3 regions of the Arthrobacter sp. NPDC080073 genome follow, and region 1 is predicted to be linked to each of the others. Evidence: riboswitches for the same ligand, from Rfam matches in the RefSeq annotation. Region 1 holds a riboswitch; each other region holds the start of a gene.
The links. Region 1 has a riboswitch for thiamine pyrophosphate ahead of thiD (bifunctional hydroxymethylpyrimidine kinase/phosphomethylpyrimidine kinase). Riboswitches for the same ligand answer to the same signal wherever they lie in the genome.
Positions count from the first base shown of each region.

Region 2: it holds a riboswitch for thiamine pyrophosphate, as region 1 does, so the genes downstream of both, AB0O52_RS15265 (ECF transporter S component) here and thiD (bifunctional hydroxymethylpyrimidine kinase/phosphomethylpyrimidine kinase) in region 1, are expected to answer to the same signal.
Region 3: it holds a riboswitch for thiamine pyrophosphate, as region 1 does, so the genes downstream of both, thiO (glycine oxidase ThiO) here and thiD (bifunctional hydroxymethylpyrimidine kinase/phosphomethylpyrimidine kinase) in region 1, are expected to answer to the same signal.

Region 1 covers NZ_JBFBKR010000009.1:26,147-31,049, reverse strand. Annotated here, with positions in the region: gene AB0O52_RS12045 (Rne/Rng family ribonuclease) at 1-2,694, shown strand, start outside; TPP riboswitch at 2,841-2,937, shown strand; gene thiD (bifunctional hydroxymethylpyrimidine kinase/phosphomethylpyrimidine kinase) at 2,929-4,449, shown strand; gene rplU (50S ribosomal protein L21) at 4,870-4,903, shown strand, end outside.
Region 2 covers NZ_JBFBKR010000013.1:49,122-54,024, reverse strand. Annotated here, with positions in the region: gene AB0O52_RS15270 (ABC transporter ATP-binding protein) at 1-1,323, opposite strand, end outside; gene AB0O52_RS15265 (ECF transporter S component) at 1,323-1,952, opposite strand; TPP riboswitch at 2,027-2,163, opposite strand; gene AB0O52_RS15260 (NUDIX domain-containing protein) at 2,355-3,101, shown strand; gene AB0O52_RS15255 (DUF4235 domain-containing protein) at 3,153-3,413, shown strand; gene mnhG (monovalent cation/H(+) antiporter subunit G) at 3,410-3,811, opposite strand; gene AB0O52_RS15245 (monovalent cation/H+ antiporter complex subunit F) at 3,801-4,079, opposite strand; gene AB0O52_RS15240 (Na+/H+ antiporter subunit E) at 4,076-4,642, opposite strand; gene AB0O52_RS15235 (Na+/H+ antiporter subunit D) at 4,639-4,903, opposite strand, start outside.
Region 3 covers NZ_JBFBKR010000002.1:126,648-131,550, reverse strand. Annotated here, with positions in the region: gene AB0O52_RS02830 (hypothetical protein) at 1-148, shown strand, start outside; gene AB0O52_RS02825 (4a-hydroxytetrahydrobiopterin dehydratase) at 234-566, opposite strand; gene AB0O52_RS02820 (thiazole synthase) at 627-1,433, opposite strand; gene thiS (sulfur carrier protein ThiS) at 1,437-1,673, opposite strand; gene thiO (glycine oxidase ThiO) at 1,670-2,983, opposite strand; TPP riboswitch at 2,975-3,094, opposite strand; gene thiE (thiamine phosphate synthase) at 3,121-3,810, shown strand; gene AB0O52_RS02800 (RNB domain-containing ribonuclease) at 3,848-4,903, shown strand, end outside.

The DNA.
Region 1 (4,903 bases):
GACAACAGTGTGGAACTCCCGGCTGCGGAGATTGCGCCCGAGGAAACCACCGAGGAGCCGGCCGTCGAGGCGGAAGCTGCAAGCCCGATCGCATCGCTGTTCCTGGAACCTTCGTCCGTCACGTCCATGATCTTCCAGGCGCCGGACTTGAGCGCGGTTGCCAGGCCGGCCGTCGTCGAAGAAAAACCGCAGGCTGACGCTGAGGACGTTTCCGAGGACAACGAACTGGACGAAGCCGGCAGCCGCCGGCGCCGTCGTAGCCGTGGGCGTCGTGGACGCCGGGGCAACGAGCGTGATGAAGCCGCGGGAGAAGAAACGTCCGCGGAGTCCGATGACGAGGCAGAAGCCGGTACCGAGGAAGCGCTCGAAGAAGGCGTGACCTCCCGCCGTCGTCGGCGCCGCCGTCGTGGCGACCAGGACCTGGAGCTGACCGGCGGCGGAGACGACGATCCCCCCAACACGGTCACCCGTGTTCGTGCTCCCCGCGCACACGTCGAGTCCACTAGCGGCTCCGACCGCGTCACGAGCGTCAAGGGCTCCACCCGCCTTGAAGCCAAGAAGCAGCGCCGCCGCGAGTCCCGCGAGACCGGCCGCCGCCGCCAGGTCATCACCGAGGCCGAATTCCTGGCCCGCCGTGAGTCCGTGGACCGCCAGATGATCGTCCGCCAGCGCGACGACAGGATCCAGATCGGCGTCCTGGAAGACGGCGTCCTCGCGGAGCACTTCGTGTCTAAGACACAGCAGGATTCCCTGATCGGCAACGTGTACCTGGGCAAGGTCCAGAACGTGCTGCCGTCGATGGAAGCCGCGTTCGTCGACATCGGACGCGGCCGCAATGCCGTGCTGTACGCCGGTGAAGTCAATTGGGATGCCGTCACTTTGGAAGGCAAGCCGCGCCGCATCGAAAACGCCCTGAAGTCCGGCGATTCCGTGCTGGTCCAGGTCACCAAGGACCCCGTGGGCCACAAGGGCGCACGCCTGACGAGCCAGATTTCGCTGCCCGGCCGCTACCTTGTGTACGTGCCCGGCGGTTCAATGACCGGTATTTCCCGCAAGCTGCCCGACGTGGAGCGCAACCGCCTGAAGAAGATCCTCAAGGATCGCCTCCCGGAGAACGCGGGCGTCATTGTCCGCACCGCCGCCGAGGGCGCTTCCGAGGAAGAGCTGACGCACGATATCAACCGTTTGCGGGCCCAGTGGGAAGGCATCGAAAGCCAGTCCACATCCACCAAGATCCTGGCCCCGGAACTGCTGTACGGCGAACCGGACCTCACCATCAAGGTTGTCCGCGACGTCTTCAACGAGGACTTCTCCAAGCTCATCGTCTCCGGCGACGAAGCCTGGGACACCATCGAGGCCTACGTCACCTACGTGGCGCCGGACCTGGTGGGACGCCTCGAAAAGTGGACCTCGGATCAGGACATCTTCTCGGCCTGGCGCGTGGACGAACAGATCCACAAAGCCTTGGAGCGCAAGGTCTTCCTGCCCTCCGGTGGTTCGCTCGTGATCGACCGTACCGAGGCCATGACGGTTGTTGACGTCAACACCGGGAAGTTCACCGGCAGCGGTGGCAACCTCGAGGAAACCGTCACCAAGAACAACCTCGAGGCTGCCGAGGAAGTGGTCCGCCAGCTGCGCTTGCGCGACATCGGCGGAATCATCGTCATCGACTTCATCGACATGGTCCTGGAATCCAACCGCGATCTCGTGCTGCGCCGGCTGGTCGAGTGCCTCGGCCGGGACCGCACCAAGCACCAGGTCGCCGAAGTGACGTCGCTCGGATTGGTCCAGATGACCCGCAAGCGCATGGGCACCGGCCTGCTAGAGGTCTTCGGCGAGCAGTGCGAAACGTGCGGAGGGCGCGGAATCGTCACGCACGACGAGCCGGTGGAGCACCGTCGGGCCAACGTGGTGGCCGCCGAACACCACCACCCGCGTACGGAGTCACAGCCGGCCGTCCGCCCGGAACAGCGCAAGCGCCGCCGCGGCAGGGGCACGGGGCAGGGGACTACTGAGCTCCCGATGACCCCTCCTGTGCAGGTCCACTCCGTGGAATCCACTGACCCGAATCGCAAGGCAGCCACCCGCGCCGCCCTTGCCACCATTGCGGCTGCCGCCCACGCTGCCCACTTGCACGACGACGAGCTCCACCATGCGGCCGAATTGCTCGCCGACGGGCACGTAGCGGAAGCGACCCCGGTCCAGGCCCCTGCGGCCCCGGTCCAGGCTCCCGCCGCTGCATCGGGTGGCGAGGAACGTTCGACGCCTGTGCTGCGGTTCGGCGGCGAGGAAGTGGCGTTGCCCTTCGTCCACCACGAAGAGGAACCGGCGAGTGGGGCGCCTGCCATGAGCCTGGATCTGTTGGCACAGGCGTTCGCTGGCCTGGGAGAAGCTCCGGACACCGCGGCGACCGCGACAGAAACCAAGGAAGCGCCCGCAGCGGCCCCGGCTGCCGCTGCACCCGTAGAATCCCCGGAGACGGGTCCGCGTGGACGCCGAGGCCGCCGCAACCGTAGTGCCAGCCGGGCCCAGGGTGCCGCCAACGCCACCAACGTGGAGCACCACGAGGTCGCCGCGGCCGCCTCCGGCGGGGCCGCGCACGAGGCAAAGGCGGCGGACGCCGCTCCGGCCAAGCCGACGGCGGCAGCGGAACCGATCATCCTCGGAGTCGGCGTGCCCAAGTCCGAACTCTAAGCGCAATACCCTGTCCGAAGCCCCGGCTGTTCCCGCTCCAGTGGAAACCGCCGGGGCTTCTGCGTTGCAGGCCAAGCGACCGGACCTCCCTGCAGCGGTTGCAAAGGGCGGTTTCAGCGGGCGGGGCGTGATCCGGGTTAAGCTTGGGGACTGACACGGGGTGCCGCGCACCAAGCCGGCTGAGACCAGACCCGTTGAACCTGTCCGGTTAGCACCGGCGAAGGGATGTCTCGCATGACTGTTCCGGCGCAATCAGCCGTCTACCCGCTCAAGGCCGTCCAGCGCCCTATCCCCAGGGTCCTGAGCATTGCCGGCTCGGATCCTTCAGGTGGCGCCGGGATCCAGGCAGACCTCAAGAGCATCGCGGCCAACGGCGGCTACGGCATGGCCGTCATCACGGCGCTCACCGTACAAAACACCCAGGGAGTCACTGCTGTCCATGTTCCACCCGTGGAGTTCCTGCGCCAGCAGCTGGACGCCATTAGCGACGACATCACCGTTGATGCCGTCAAGATCGGCATGCTCGGGGATGCGGCGGTCATCCACGAGGTCCGCCGCTGGCTCGGGGAGGCCCGTCCCGCCGTCGTCGTGCTGGACCCGGTGATGATCGCCACCAGCGGCGACCGGCTCCTGGCGGAGTCCGCTGAAGCCGCACTGCTGGAACTTCTGCCCCTGGCTGACTTGGTGACCCCCAACCTTCCGGAACTGGCCATGCTGCTAGGCGAACCTGAGGCCACTGACTGGGCATCGGCATTGGAGCAAGGCAAACGCCTGGCTGCCGCCTGTGGGAACACCGTCCTGGTGAAGGGCGGCCATCTGCAGGGAGCGGGCTGCCCCGACGCCCTCGTCAACACCGGGGGAGTCCTGAGCCAGGACGTGGTGGAATTCGCCGGCCAACGGGTGGAGACCCGCAATAGCCACGGCACGGGGTGTTCCCTGTCGTCGGCGATGGCGACGGCCAAGGCGCGGACCGGCGAATGGGAGTCCGCCCTGCGTGTGGTCAAGCCGTGGCTTCAGGAGGCGCTGACCCAGTCCGGGGTGCTGGAGGTGGGGAAGGGCAACGGGCCGATCCATCATTTCCACGGGCTCCGGCATTCCCTTCAACCGGGGGATTTTGCCGTCCGGATGTGGGAAGCCGCCCAAACGGAACTCGCGGCCATTTATGGCCTGGACTTCATACGGCACTTGCAGTCCGGCGGGCTCAGCGAAGCGCAGTTCCGCTATTACCTGTCGCAGGATGCCATCTATCTCAACGGCTATTCCCGTGTCCTGGCGCGGGCAAGCGCCCTCGCTCCAAGCGAAAGCGAACAGCTGTTCTGGGCCCGCGGCTCGCAAATGTGCCTTGAAGTCGAGTCCGAGCTGCATCGGAATTGGCTCAGCGGACGCCAGGTAGGTGGAGGGTTAGGCCCGGTCACCAAGGCCTATGTCGACCACTTGCTGGCGGCATCGGCGTCGGGCAGCTATGCCGTCCTGCTGGCTGCCATCCTTCCCTGCTACTGGTTGTACGCCGAAGTGGGCCAGCAGCTCCACCATGGTTACAGGCAGGCGGGAGCGTCGGAGGAGCACCCTTACGCGGACTGGCTGCGCACCTACGCGGACGAGGCGTTTGCCGAGGCCACCCGCAAGGCGATCGACATCACGGATGCCGCCGCGCAGGCAGCAACGCCTGCGGAGCGCACCGCGATGATGGAGGCATTCACCCAGTCCTGCCGTTATGAAACGGCGTTCTTCGATGCTCCAAGGTTGCACGGCTGAACCCGGTTCCTGTCGCGGAAGGATGGGAACAAGGCCTGTGCCGGAGGGCGCTGCAGCGTGTCGGAGTGGGGATCCGGGCTTTTCCCGCCCGGCAGGGTAAGGTGGACGGGCACGGTACCGGATGGCGGCATAGCCAGTCTGTGGCAGCCATCACGTGGCAGCCTCCGGACCTGGCCTCATTTGCAGCCGAAGGCGAAACTAGCGTAATCTAGATCTTCGGTGCTTACGCCAACACTTGGGTTATGCCCCCAGAAACCGTTCATTTGGAACTGACCTTTCATTTGGAACTATTCGAGGGATGACTCATGGATTCCCTACCGGAGTCCACGGCGTTGAGGCACAGCGTGAACCAGGCCCGTTTTCGGATCGGGGTTCCGCACGCAAATTTAGTAATAAACGTCGAGAGAAGTGAGTGCCCAAGTGGTGTACGCGATTGTCCGCGCAGGCGGCCGCC
Region 2 (4,903 bases), on a different contig from region 1:
CAGCAACTCGTCCACCCGATCCTCGCCGTGGCCAAGGTGCTTGGGGCCGAACATGAGCTCATCAAGCACGCGGCCGGTGACGAACTGGTGCTCGGGCTCTTGGAACACGGTCCCGATGCGGGAGATCAGCTGCTGGGCTTTCCACTTGAACGGATCGGTTCCGGCGCCGTCACTGAGCCCGACGGCGGCAGTCACCGTACCGGACACCGGCGCCAACAGGCCGGCTAGGGTCAAAGCGAAGGTCGACTTTCCGGCCCCGTTGGGGCCCGTGATGGTCAGCGCCTGCCCGGCGAAGACTTCGGCGTCGAGCCCGGCCTGCACGGGAAGGGGCGGGATGGTTTTGAACCCCCGGCGCCGCGGCCGTTCGCGTGATACCGCGAGCTCCTGGGTGGCGAGCAGCAGCTCTCCCGCGCTCCCCGCCCCGGAGCCTGCGGTTGTTCCGGAGCCTGCGGCTCTTCCCGAACCGGCTGCTGTTCCGGAACGTGGCCGGGTGGCCGGAACGTACCCGGGCACCCAGACGCCCGCAGCAGTGAGCATGTCCCTTGCTTGCGCCAGAACGGTGTCCGGATCGCCGTCCAGGAGCATGCCCGGCGTGGACGCTCCCTCGGAGGACGAGCTGCCCGGCTGGAGGACCACGATCCGGTCCACGAGGTCTTTCCAGACCGAGACCCGGTGCTCCACCACCACCAACGTGGCGCCTGTCTTGTCCAGGCAACGGCCCACGGCATCGCGGACTTCCAGCACGCCGGCCGGGTCCAGGTTGGCGGTCGGCTCGTCCAGGAGGATCAGGCCAGGGCGCATCGCCAGGATTCCGGCCAGGGCAAGGCGCTGTTTCTGTCCGCCCGAGAGGGCCGACGTCGGGTGGTCGGGCGCAAAGTTGCCGCTGGCACTATTCCGCAGCCCGACGTCGTCGAGCGCTTCATGGACCCGCTTCCAGATCTCTTCCCGCGGCACGCAAAGGTTCTCGGCGCCGAACGCGACGTCGTCGCCCAGCCGGGAAAGCACCACCTGGGTTTCGGGATCCTGCTGCATGAGTCCGGCACGGCCCCGCCGGGCCTTCGGCGAAACGCCGTCCACCAGCAACGAGCCGGTCTCATCGGCGTCGTCACCTTCCTCGCCCAGCACGCCCGCGAGGGCATGCAGGAGCGTCGACTTGCCTGCGCCCGAGGGGCCAAGCAGGAGCACGCGCTCGCCTGGGCGGATGTCCAGGTCCAAGGCGTGGATGGCCTGCGTGGTGCGGCCAGCGTGCCGCCAGCCCCACCCTTGCGCGGAAATGGCGGCAGGTCGCACCACAGCGGAGGTGCCGGAATCAGGACTGGGCATCAGGAAAAGACAGGCTCCGAGGCGGCCTTGCGGGACGCGAACGCGCTCAGGACACCGGTCTTGGCCAGGCCGCGGGTCGCGATCCAGGCCAGGGCACCGGCGATGACGGCACCGGAGATCGTGCAGAACACGATGTACGCGAGCTTGTCGCCGGGTTCGTAGGCGATGTTCCAGCCCCACGGCAGGAAGGAGTCGTTCAGACCGCAGAAGAGGCCCGCACCGGCACCGGCCAGCAGCGACACCGGTAGGTTGAACTTCTTGTACATGAAGGCTAGGAAGATGAGTTCCGCGCCGAGACCCTGGAGCAGGCCCGAGATCAGGACCGTGGTGCCGTACTGCGAACCCATGATGAGTTCACTGGTGGCGGCAACGGTCTCGCAGAAAATCGCCGCACCGGGCTTGCGGACAATGAGCATGCCCAGCACTGCCGGAATCATCCAACCGCCGGCGATCAGGCCGCTCAGCGGAGGGTAGCCCGCGGACATAGGCGTGGCAACCAGAGCCATCTGGTCCCACGCCCAGAAGATCACGCCACCGGCGATCGAGATCAGTGCCGCCACGACGATGTCCACGACGCGCCAATTGTAACCAGGCTTGGTGAGGCCCGGCCTTGCAGAAATACCAGTCATTTTGTCCTCCTGAGGAACAGGAGGGGAAAGTGTTTCCGGTTGCCTGCGGGCGGTTTCCGCCACGCCGGTCCGGACACTATGAGAACTCGACTCCCTTGCGCCGGTACTAGCCGGATCAGGTTCGAGGGTCTGCGGCTGTCCGCACTCTCAGCGCCCGTCCTCCGTGCCGCATTGCTGCGGGCCCGACGGCGGCGCTCCCCTGTCGTTATCAATCCACCCTTTTGGGCGTGGTTCAGTTTACACCTTGACGGGGTTGCGGGCGCTGTGCCGGAACGAGTAACGACGGATTCTGCTGGATCACTCGCCGGGTGGGCGCAGGCCGGCCCGGAATGGCGCGGGCGGCCGCAGAAACTGGGAGAATGATCCAGCAGAATGTGACGCAGCGCGGGCAAAGGAGCGGTCTTGGCAGTCATTAGCGAAGTGAACAGCACCACGGTGGCCGAACCAAGGCTCGCCGCGAGCGTGATCCTGGTCCGCGAGACCCCCGGCCACGCAGTTTCGGCAGGCCCGGAGATACCCGCGGATGCCGGGCGCGTGCTGGAAGTGTTCGTCCAGCACCGGGTGACCACGATGGATTTCGCCGCCGGCATGGTCGTCTTTCCCGGGGGACGAGTGGACCAGGCGGACAGCTCCGGCTGGGACTTCGCGGACGACGTGGCCGAGCGGCACGCCTCGGCATGGCACCGGAGCAGCATAGCCGTCGAGCCTTCTACCGCCCGGTTCAACGCCGGCCGGGTGCTGGCGGCCGCGCAGCGCGAGGTGTTTGAAGAGGCCGGGCTGAAGCTCGACGCCGGCACCCTCCGCCCGTGGGCCAACTGGGTCACCCCGGCAGACCAACCCAAGCGCTTCGACACGTACTTCTACCTTGCCTGCCCGCTTTCCGGTGCCGGCCCAAAGCACCAAACCACGGAAGCGTCATCGTCCTTGTGGATGCCGGTCCGCGGAATCCTGGACGCCGAAGCCACCGGAACCCTCAAACTTATGCCGCCCACGCTGGCGTTGCTGGATGAGCTCCTCGCCCTCGGCACGGTGGAAGCGATACTGGCGGAGGACCGTGACATCGTGCCCGTCCGCCCGAAGCCAGGAGCCCTGGAGGAGTTCTTCCGGCTGAGGCGCCAAGCGCCATCCGTTGCTCCGGAACTGCCCTGAAGTGGGGTTAGGCTGGGGACAGTCCTGTTTCGTCCCGCAAGGAGTCCCGGAATGAACCTCCTCATCAAACTGTTCGGCACTGGCGTGAGCATCGGTGCAGGCTTTGTCGGCACCAAGCTCGTCAATGCGTTGTGGGAAAAGTCCACAGGCAAGAAGCCTCCCAAGGGTCACGATGACATGGAGGCAAGCCTGCGCTCGGCTCTGACCTTCGCCCTGATTTCGGCGACTGTCAGCGCCGTCATCCAGGTTTTCGCGAGCCGCAGTACCCAGCGCGCCATCTCGCGCTTCTCGAAGACGCAGGACATCGTCTAGGACTCTTCTTGAGCCTCCTCCGCGGCCCGTTGACCGGCAGCCCGCAGCACCACGGCCTCGAGTTCGTCGATGCTGAGCAACTCGGGGTGGAGGTGCTTGGTGCGGTAGCCAGCGCGGCCCACCATGTGTGCGGACACGGGCACTGTCAGCAATTGGAAAATCCAGGCGACGGCAAGGATCGGCCATACCCACCATTCGCGCATCTGCAGCCCGATGGCCGCCAAGACGAGGAACAACCCCAGCACTTGCGGCTTGGTAGCTGCGTGCATGCGGCTCATCAGGTCCGGGAAACGCAACAGCCCGATTGCTGCCCCCAATGACATCAGCGCTCCCGCTATCAGCAGGACCGCAGTAACGGCATCGATGACGCCATCAACTCCCGTGGCATTAGGAGTCATTGACCTGTCCTCTCCGATCGGCCACGAAGCGGGCCACCGTCACCGAGCCAACGAACCCGATCAGCGTCAGTGCGACGAGCAGCACGAGGTTGTTGAGGTGCCTGTTGACCGCCATGTCGATGGCCAACGCGGCGCCCAGTATGGCGAGCAGCACGTCTGAGGCGAGCACTCGGTCCAGCAAGGAAGGCCCGACGGCGATCCTGTAGATCGCGCCTGCCGCCGCGAGGCTGAGAATCACCGCCGTAACGATGAGCACGATGTCTTTCACGAACCAGCTCCCCTCGTTGCAGGCCTGCCTTCGGCCTGGAGTGCGTCCATTTCCGCGCGGGTACCCATGATCCGGATCAGCGAGGCCTCCGTATCCTGGACTTCCTTGCGCAGCTTGGCGGTGTCCGCATCGTTGCGGACATTGAGCCCGTGGATGTAGAGCGTGGACGTGGAACGGTCCACCTCCACCACCAAAGAACCCGGAATCAGCGAAATCACGTGCCCGGTGGCGGTCACCATGAGGTCGGAACGGCTACGCAGGGGAACCGCGACCACGGCGTTGGTTACCGAAGGCCCTCGGAAGACCGCCAAGTACATGACCTGGAAGCTCGCGGCCACCACTTTGCCAAGGAACACCACGGCGAAGGGAATGGCGCGCAGCACGTTGAATCGTCCGCTGAGCTCTACGGGAGGCAAGTAGAAGATCCTGGCTACCACCACCGCGATCAGCGCACCGAACACCAGGTTGCCCGGGCTGAAATCCCGCCAGAGCGCACCCCAGACAACCACCAGCCAGACGAGCAGGGGCAACTCGGTGCGGAACGAAATCCGCTTGCGGCTCACTTGCCGCCTCCCTGCACAGGAGTCGGCGCGCCCGGCGAAGCCCCGGCGGGCGCGTCACCTTGCGGTGCAGCGATCTGCGGAACCTTGGCGCTCCCGCCGAGCACGGAATGGATGTAGGCCGTGCGGTCCAGCATCTGTTCCGCGGAGTTCCCGGCCAATTGGAACAGCGGACCGGCGAAGACGGTCAGCGCCACGCCGAAGACCACCAGTGCGGCCGTCGGCCCTACCATCGTCCGCGGAAGCAGGCCGATGGCTGCCGTG
Region 3 (4,903 bases), on a different contig from region 1:
CTTTGGCTACCAGCCTGGCCTGACGTGGATCCCATGGGTGCTGCCCATCATTCTGGGTACCGTGGCTGCCGCGGTGGCCTCCTACTTCCTGGGCCGCCATCGGACCCGGCACGACACCGCCAAGCTGACCGCGGCGCTGCGGCTCTAGCCGGCGCTGCGCCTCTAGCCGGCGCTGCGCCTCTAGCCGGCGCTGCGCCTCTAGCCGGCGCTGCGGCTCTCGATACACATCCGGCTCATGGCGTGGCTTCGGGTTCGGCCACTGCCCCGGCCTCCGCGGCTGCTTCGCTGGCGCTCGTGGCCGCCCGGATGTCCCGTTGGGTCACTTCGCTGCCGGAGTCATGGGAGGTGTAGCGGATGAACACCCGGTTGTACCGCCAGTCCAGGTCCGGGTGGTGGTTCTGCTGCTCGGCGATGCGCCCGACGGCGGCGATCAGCTCCAACGCGGCAGCCGACGTCGGGCATTTGTAGACGGTGACGAGGCCGCCCAGGCGGTACCGCCAGTCCGGCAGCTTCGCCAAGGCGTCGTCGATCGCAGACCTGGTGAGGATGTCGTCTTTACCGGCCATGGGACGCTCCTTCGCTGATGTGGAATTCGCAGGAATCCCCCGAGCGGCCAGCGGTGGCCGTTAGAGGAACTCGGCCCGGCCTTCCATCGCCGAGGAGGCCAGTGCGTGTTCCCGGCGCGGGATGCGGCCCGCCTGCTTCGCCAGCCTACCGGCGATGACCGCATGTTTGAAGGCCTCGCCCATCTGCACCGGGTTCTGCGCACGGGTCACTGCGGTGGCCAGAAGCACGGCGTCGCAGCCGAGCTCCATGGCGAGTACGGCGTCGGACGCGGTGCCGATGCCGGCGTCGAGCACTACCGGCACCGAAGCGCGGGACACAATCAGCTCGATGTTGTGCGGATTCAGGATGCCCAGGCCGGTGCCGATAGGCGCACCCAAGGGCATCACCGCAGTCGCTCCAAGGTTTTCCAGGCGAAGCGCCAGCACTGGGTCGTCGTTGGTGTAGGCGAAGACCTTGAAGCCGCGGTCGACGAGTTTCTCTGTTGCATCCACGAGCTCCACGGCATCAGGCAGTAGGGTCTGTTCGTCGGCAATGACCTCGAGCTTCACCCAATCCGTTTCCAAGGCCTCCCGGGCAAGCTCGGCTGTCATGACAGCGTCCTTGGCAGTGAAACAGCCGGCGGTGTTGGGCAGGACACGGATGCCGTGGTCAACGAGCAACTGGAACAGCGAACCTGTTTCCGTCGGGGAGTACCTCCGCATGGCAACGGTGGTGAGTTCGGTGCCGGAAGCCAGCAAGGCTGCCCCCAGCCCGTCCAGGCTCGGGGCTCCGCCGGTCCCCATGATGAGGCGCGAGCCGAACTCGACACCGTCGATCATCAGGGGATCGGTTCGGGTGCTTGCTGCTTGGGTGCTTGCTGTGGTCATCGTTCAGCCTCCTTGTACTGCGGTAACGATTTCGAGTTCGTCGCCCTCTTCGAGCGCGGTGGCAGCCCACTGGCTGCGCGGCACCACTTCGGAATTGCGTGCGACGGCGACGCCGATCTTGCGTCCGTCGGCCGCCTGGCCGCTGGGGTCCACGGCCCGTCCGGTGATGTGGCTGACGAGGGTGGTGACCGAAGCGTCGTCACTCAGTGTGTGGTCTGCGCCGTTTAATTTGATGTTCATGCGGGGTCCTTCGGGAGGGGATTAGAGGTATCGGAGGATGGGCGGGCTGTTGAGGCCCGTGCCGCTGCAAGCGGGCGGGAGAAGCGGTCCGGGCGGAATTTGTTCCACCGGGGATCGACGGTGCCGTCCATGAGTCCGACGCAGATTTTCGCCGCTGCCGGGGTGAGGAGCACGCCATGGCGGAAGAAGCCGCTGGCTACGATGAGGCCGTGCACGGCCGTGTCCCCGCCGCCCTCAGTGCCGACCCTGCCCAGCAGCGGCGCATTGTCCGGAGTGCCCGGACGCGCACGGGCAGTTGCTTCCAGGAGTTCCAGTTCGGCCACGGCCGGGACAAGTACCTGGGCGTCGCGGAGCAACTGGTACACGCCGCCGGCTGACACCGGGTTGGCCGTTCCTCCGGACTCCGACAAGCCGTCTTCGCGTTGCGTCGCGCCGATCACCACGGACCCGTCGTCTCGGGGGACGATGTAGACGGGCACTCCGCGCACCATCCCACGGACCGTGGCCGTGACAAGGGGTTGCAGGTGCTCCGGGACGCGCAGCCGAAGAATGTCGCCGTACACCGGACGCAACGGGAGCGACAATCCATCCGGCAGGCCGTTCAAGCGCGCGGCATCAAGTCCGTTGGCTACCACCGTTTCGGTGGCGTGCACTTCGATGCCTGAGCCGAGCACAACCCCGACGACGCGCCCGTCCTCCCACAGGAGGCCGGCCGCGGTGTCCCTGACCGCAAAACCGCCCTCGGCCCCTGCAATCCAGCTGGAATCGCCGGGCCGGTGGTCTGCAAGCGCGCCTAGAATCGCAGCCGAAAGCCGGCGCGGATCCACTTGGTGGTCGCCCGGGATGTCGAAGGCACAGGAAATCTGCGGGCTCAACAGCGGCTCACGCTCCCGGGCTTCGCGCAGCGGCACGGATTCCACCACCAGGCCGTTGGCCAGCTGGACATCCCGGAGGTCGGCGAGCGCCCGGCGGTCCGCAGCGTCCGCACCGACGGCGAGGGTCGGCGTCGTACGGTAACCCGTGGTGCGTCCGGTGCGTGAGCCGGTCACATTGCGTTCGAAGTCCGGCCACAATGCCGACGATTCGAGCATGAGCTCCAGGAGGTCCTCTTCCTGGTAATGCAGTTCGCTGACGGGCGCCAACATGCCCGCCGCCGCGAAGGTGCCGCCGCTCGCCGGTACAGGATCGATCAGGACCACCGAACGGCCGGCCCGGCGGGCTTCCCACGCGATGCCGAGGCCAATGACACCGCCCCCGATCACCGCCACATCCGCATGCAGGGGTCGGTGCTGGGTGCTTACTTCGTCCATGGAGTCCTTCCCTACGCCGGTACTAGCCGGATCAGGTCAAGCGGTCGGCGCTGAAGCCCTCTCAGCCGCGCGGCGATTGTGACTGCCGCCGCGGCTCCCGCGGTACCAGCCCAGTTTAGAGGAACTACTCTGTTTCCATGACCCCGCACGATGTCCACACCACCGCCCGCCTGTACCTCTGCACCGACGCCCGGAAGCAACAGGGGGATTTTGAGCAGTTTGTCGATGCCGCATTCGAGGGCGGCGTGGACATCATCCAACTGCGTGACAAGACGATTGAAGCGGCCGAGGAACTGGAGCTCCTGGAGACACTGCGCTCCGTGGCTCACCGTCACGGCCGTCTCTGGGCAGTCAACGACCGCGCGGACGTGGCGTCCCTCTCCAACGCACCGGTGTTCCATATCGGCCAAAAGGACATTCCGCTGCGCTCGGCCCGCAAGCTGCTCCACGACCGCACCATCATCGGCCTCTCCACGCACACGCCGGATCAGATTGACGCAGCCGTCGCGGCGTCGCCTGGCCGCAGCGGCCTGGACTACTTCTGCGTCGGACCCGTGTGGGCCACGCCCACCAAGCCGGGACGTTCCGCCGTCGGGCTCGATCTGGTGAAGTACGCCGCCAACGCGGTGAAGCAGGCAGACGAAGAGACCGTCGGCGGGGTTATGCTCCCCTGGTTTGCGATCGGCGGCATCGATCTCAGCAACGTGGAAGAGGTCGTTCGGGCCGGCGCGAGCCGCATCGTGGTGGTCCGCGCCATCACTGAGGCGGAGGATCCGACGTCGGCAGCCCGGGCACTCCTGGCTGCCTTGGACGCAGCGGCGGCCTAGCGAGACTCCGGAAGATTTTGGAGTTACCCTGACTTTCGTGTCACATCAGCGGTTAGCCCCGAATGTCAGTGAAACGTCGAACCGGCTCGCGGAAGCGCTGGCGGCGCTTCGGACTGAACTCGAGCTGCCCGCAGGTTATCCCGCTGAAGCGCTGCGGGACGCCGAAGCCGCTGTTTCCGGACACACCCTGCCGGCCCAGGACTGCACGGACGTCCCGTTCATCACGATCGACCCCGTCTCTTCCACGGATCTCGACCAGGCCCTCTTCATTGACCGGTCCGGTGATGGTTACAGGGTTCTCTACGCCATCTCCGATGTGCCCTCCTTTGTGCCACCGGGAGGCGCGCTCGACGCCGAGACCCGCCGCCGCGGGCAAACGTACTATGCCCCTGACGGCCGCATACCGCTGCACCCCGAGATCATCAGCGAGCATGCCGGGAGCTTGCTGGCCGGCCAGACGTGCGGCGCGTTCGTGTGGGACTTCGAACTCGATGCCGAGGCGGAGTTCCGCACCGTCTCCGTGCGTCGGGCGAGCATACGAAGCCGCGCCAAGCTCGACTACAAGGGCGTGCAGCGGGCGATCGATTCCGGAACGGCTGATCCCGTCCTGCAGCTGCTCAAGGAAGTCGGGCTCAAGCGGGTGGAACTCGAACGCCGCCGTGGCGGGGCCAGCCTGAACATGCCCGAGCAGGAAATCGTCCAACTGCCCGACGGCGAGGGGTACAGGATCGTCGCCGCTCCCTCGCTGCCGGTGGAGGATTGGAACGCCCAGATTTCGCTCATGACCGGGATGGCCGCCGCCCAGTTGATGCTCGACGGCAAGGTGGGAATCCTGCGTACCATGCCCGCCCCCGACGAGCGCTCGCTGCTCCATTTCAAACGGCAAGCGGGGGCACTCGGGAAGCCCTGGACCGAGGGGACCAGCTATGGCGAGTACCTGCGGACCCTCGACGCAAAGGACCCCCGGCAACTCGCCATCCTCCATTCAGCGGGGCTGCTTTTCCGTGGTGCCGGGTACACGCCTTTCGACGGCGAGGTGCCCGGAAGCGTCATGCAGTCAGCCATCGGGGCTCCGTATGCCCACACCACCGCG